2 regions of the Bacillus sp. KNSH39 genome follow, and region 1 is predicted to be linked to the other one. Evidence: riboswitches for the same ligand, from Rfam matches in the RefSeq annotation. Region 1 holds a riboswitch; the other holds the start of a gene.

The links. A riboswitch is a leader RNA that binds a small molecule or an ion and turns the genes downstream of it on or off. The one in region 1 is predicted to bind cyclic di-GMP.
Region 2: it holds a riboswitch for cyclic di-GMP, as region 1 does, so the genes downstream of both, ACUL40_RS16135 (WxL domain-containing protein) here and ACUL40_RS25320 (SpaA isopeptide-forming pilin-related protein) in region 1, are expected to answer to the same signal.

Annotation. Positions count from the first base shown of each region.
Region 1 is NZ_JBQXYO010000001.1:4,922,971-4,925,448, reverse strand. Features, by position in the region: gene ACUL40_RS25320 (SpaA isopeptide-forming pilin-related protein) at 1-1,190, opposite strand, end outside; cyclic di-GMP riboswitch class I at 1,250-1,342, opposite strand; gene ACUL40_RS25315 (TetR/AcrR family transcriptional regulator) at 1,515-2,051, opposite strand; gene ACUL40_RS25310 (CPCC family cysteine-rich protein) at 2,390-2,478, opposite strand, start outside.
Region 2 is NZ_JBQXYO010000001.1:3,155,226-3,157,703, forward strand. Features, by position in the region: gene ACUL40_RS16135 (WxL domain-containing protein) at 1-999, opposite strand, end outside; cyclic di-GMP riboswitch class I at 1,152-1,240, opposite strand; cyclic di-GMP riboswitch class I at 1,313-1,401, opposite strand; gene ACUL40_RS16140 (ATP-binding protein) at 1,648-2,478, opposite strand, start outside.

The DNA of each region.
Region 1 (2,478 bases):
ATATCTTGGCCATTTTGATCATACACTTTTGCCTCTAATACTTCTAAAACATCTTCTAAATCATCACGAATTACCATTGATGTGTATTTAGGAGGATCGTTTGGTATATGTGTACCAACTTGGTATTGAATCACTTGATCCATTTGTGTTAGCTGCTCATTCTCTACAAGCTTGCCATTCTCATCAACTATATTTTTTTCAATACTAGGTGGATTATCGTCACCTGAACCGGTTCCCCCTCCACCACTTACGAATACTTGTCCTACTTTTTCTTCAGTTTTAATATTTTTACCTTCTAATTTCACAGTATTTTTATGAGGCTTTGCAGAAGGATTAGTAATCTTTGTTTTATATCTTAAAATATAACCTTTTGAACTGTCTGGAAACTCAATTGTAAATCCAGCCTTTGTTGCATTAATTTTAATGTTAGATAAATCTGCTGGCTTAATATTTGTTGGTGCATAACCATCTTCAAATACAGCCTCTTCTAATACTACGCTGTCTGTAATTAACTCATGCCCAGGTCCTAATGTATCTGTTAATTTAAGATCTTGCATTTCTGTTCCAGTTGCATTTACATATACAAGCCAATCAGCAATCGAAGGATCTTCTTGATTATAAGAACCCCATTTCAATAGATTATCTGTATTGGGCTGTGGCTTCGGTCTCTCTGTCGTATTACTTACATTTACTTCTTTATTGACGATTTGACCATCAACGTTAAATTCTAATGGAATTTCTTTAACACCATCATATGCTTCTAGACCAAAGTAGAATTCTACGAATAAAGAACCTTTAATGTTATTCTTTCCTTCTACGTAATCCCCCATAGTACACGTTAATAGACCCTTTTTCATCTCACATGTACCAACTGTTTTTCCTTCAGCATCTTTTAAAGGAAAACTCATATTCATAAGGTCTTTTCGAAACTCTTTTGGCATATCAATTGTGAATTGATCTCCACTTTTTATTTTTTCTTTAGCTGACCACTTCACTTCTACTTTCATACCATCTGAGGCTTGATACGGTTCAGATGTCGTGCCATCAGTACGGGAAATATTAATTTCGTCCACTGGACTTTTCATCACAGCAGCTTGAATAACTGGAGCCCACACATTCAGCACTGAAAATAATACTAGAAAAACTAATGAAACCATTGAAATATGTCTTTTAGTACTTTTCATTTGCATAGTTCCCTCCTATTTTTTATATTTATATAACAAAAAAAGACCGTCCGGTTGCATCAAAAATGTGCAACCAGACGATCTTAGTAACCAATATGTATTACCGTAGACTCTAAGCTTTGCGGCCTATCCTTTCGAATAGTGTGCTAAAAATATCTTTTATTCTTTTTTTGTTTCATTTTCCTCTTAAACCAAATATTACTATACCGTCTGGACGGTTATAATTCAATACTCTATAAAATTGTTCTATTTTTCTAATAAAAAAAACAATTCACCACTACATTAAAGAAGCAATGGTGAATTATTTTTGCATTATATAGTTCGCATATTCTATTTATATGAATTACTAATAAGAGCTTGAATCACTTTTTCTCTTAACTCGGGGCTTAGTCTTCCAACCCCTAAATATTCCGAATACCATAATCCATCTGCTGCTAATCTAATAATTGTTGCACAAACTGCATCTATCTCATCGTTTTCTATATTCTTTTGCAGTTGCTGAAATGATTGTTGTAATGGCTCAAGTAATTCAGGTTTTAACATGAATGCTGCCATCATACTACTAGATAACTCTTCTGTTCTTCTCTCATTATTTAATCTTTCCTCTACAAAAGAGCGAACCCATCTCCCTTTCCTCTCTGAGTCTTCCGCTACTTTATTGTAAATGGCCCCTTCATAATCCTCTACCCCTCTGACTATCATACCTTCTATTAAAGCTTCTTTATTTGAAAAGTGATACAATAATCCACCTTTACTTACACCCGCCTCTTTTGCCACTGCTTCTAAGGTTAATTTAGCAACCCCTTTACATTGCACAATTTGAGAAGCGGCCGCCAAAATCTTTTGCCGCGTTATGCTTATACTCATTCCTTTTTAAAACCCCATTTCTACTAAATTTATATAAATACGAATCTTATTTTTAATATTGTTCATTACTACTAAGTATTTTCTTTATACAACAAAAGCTTCATTACCTTTGAATTTTTAGTTACTTATTCTATTAAAAATTTCCATATCATTCAATATGATAACATTAAACACACAAAGCTGACTATACATCTATACTTTTGTATTTATTGAAAATATATCCATTAATAAAATTTACCAATTTAGTCCTTCTTATTACCTTATAAGACGGCAGTAATTCTTTCAGCACTAAATAAAAAATGTTATTACTCCCATTGAATTGAGTAATAACATTTCACTTAACAAATTCGCTGCCAACTAGCATCCTTCACATCTTCACTAGTCGGTTTTCTAACTAATCCAATAAAACATTCCTCGCAAGCACCAA
Region 2 (2,478 bases), 1.8 Mb from region 1:
ATATTCACCAGCTTTTTTTACTAATACGTACTGTTCTCTATTTGAATTTCTAAATGTATATTGACTTTGACCAGTTCTGTCATCGCTACTACCCTTTACCTCATATGTTACTTGTGGGCTCCAAACAAATCTAAAAGCATATTTACCCGAGATAGAAGGCCCTTCACCTGTTCTATTATTTATTACCTTTACATTTGGATATTTAAGAATACTTGTAACAGGACTAGCAGCTAGTAGAGATTGGCTCTTTAATACCTTCTCAGCTTGAATAGCAGGTAATTCCTGATTATTTTCGTTGACCTTATTGCTCTCTTTTAATTCATTTTCCTTTGATACGAGTTCTTCATTAACCTTTTCTTTCGCTAAAGTCTTCGTTTCTTTTGGAATTTCAGCATTAGTAGCATTTATTTCTTGTTTTTTATTTTCTTCCGATACTTTCACTTTTTCACTGATTTCTTTTTTCACAACTTCCTCTGAAACCTTTGGATTTTCATCAGAAATAGCTACATGTAAAGCCTCTTTTTTCTCTCCAACATGCAGAGAAGGAGATTCAATTTTCTTTTCATTCCCTTCAAACTTCACCATCGGTTCAAATTTGTACTCTCCAGCTTTTTTCATTTGAATGACTACATATACGTCACCGATAGAATGACTTTGTTCATTCTTTTCAATTTTTACAATGTGATCTTCTGTTACTGAAATGTTTTGAATCGCTTTATTGTTTTCATTCATTTTTTTCGTTTCTGCTTCATTAAACAGCTGCTCATTAGATAATTTCAGCTCGATATTAGCATCTTGTTTATTTGTATTTGTAATCTTTAATACTACATTTTCATCAACTTTTATTTCTTGTTTATCCATATGAACGATAAAACGTCCTTGCTCGTCGTTTGTAACCGCATAAACTTTCGTTGCAGAGTAGTCTAGCACACCAACTTGTGTAAATAATATTCCTCCAGCGAGAAGTATACGCCCAAATTTCCCTATTTGTTTTTGCAATGTACTTCCCTCCCTCGCTTCCTATATACCGAATATTTCGAACACTAAATTTATTTTCTAGCTAAATTTACAATCATAGTGTATATTCCTAGAAAATAAAAAGCCTGGTTGCCTTTTCGATTTTCATACATCACAACATGTGTGAAAATCCAAACTGCAACCAGACTATCATAGTAATTTTCATTACCTTAGACTCTTAGCTTTGCGACCTATCCTTTCGAATAGTGTGCCCATTTATTTTTTCTTTTTGAGACAATAAAAAAATCCGGTTGCCTCTTCGATTTTCATACATACAACTATGTGTGAAAATCCAAACTGCAACCAGACTATCATAGTAATTTTCATTACTTTAGACTCTTAGCTTTGCGACCTATCCTTTCGAATAGTGTGCCAAATATAGGTATTTATTTATCGTGTTTTGAATATACCATTAAAACCCAAAAAAGAAAATAGTTTTTTTAGAAAAAAACCATTAATTTTTATAATCTGAATTTTTTCTAGGAAATCCATATTTAAAACTTTCAAAAAACATTTTGATGCTAGAAACACATCATACATTCTTTATCGATAAAATGAGATTTTTACTATACACAAATAGCGAGATAAAATAAAAAAACATCACTTCCAAATAAGTGATGTTTTTTGTGGTTAATGCAGTGGTAACATAACTTCAACCGTCGTTCCAACCCCAACTTCACTTTCAAAACTTATTTTACCGTTGTGGTCTTTAATAATTTTTTCTGTAACTACTAAACCTAGACCAGTTCCTGTTTCTTTCGTTGTATAAAAGGCTTCATTTAATTTTGGAATTTTATCTTTCGGAATGCCGCATCCCTCATCTTTCACTTGAACGATGATTCCATCTTTTACAGTAACTTTAATCGTAATTGTTCCGCCAACTGACATTGCTTCAATTGCATTTTTGATTAAATTAAAAAAGACCTGTTTTAATCGTTTTTCATCACATGTAATTGATGGTAAGTCTTTACTGTAAATACCTTGTATGTAAACTCCTTGTTTTAAAGCTGGCTTTTCCATAACTCGAATAACATAAGAAATAATTTCTTGTATGTTATGAGTTTCTGATTCTAGTGATTTAGATTTCTCAAATCCACTAAGTTCTGTAGCAATTATATGAATCCGATCTACTTCTTGTTTCATAATATCACTATAAATTTTATCCTCTGGATGCTTGTCTGCTTGTTTATTCACAAGTTTTTTTAAGTTTGCTAAAGGTCTTCTAATCTTATAACCAATAACCGTTGCCATCTTTCCAACAGCTGCTAGTTTTTCTGTCTGTTTTATTTCTTTGTCCATCATCTCAAGCGTACGAACGTAAGACTGAACCCTTAAAAATATAATCCAACATATGATAGTAAATACGCTATATAATGCCATTGGGATTAAAACGAGAGAAGATTGAATAATGATTCCTGTAAGAGCATACTTTCCGATAAGTATCGCTGGAACTAACCAGAA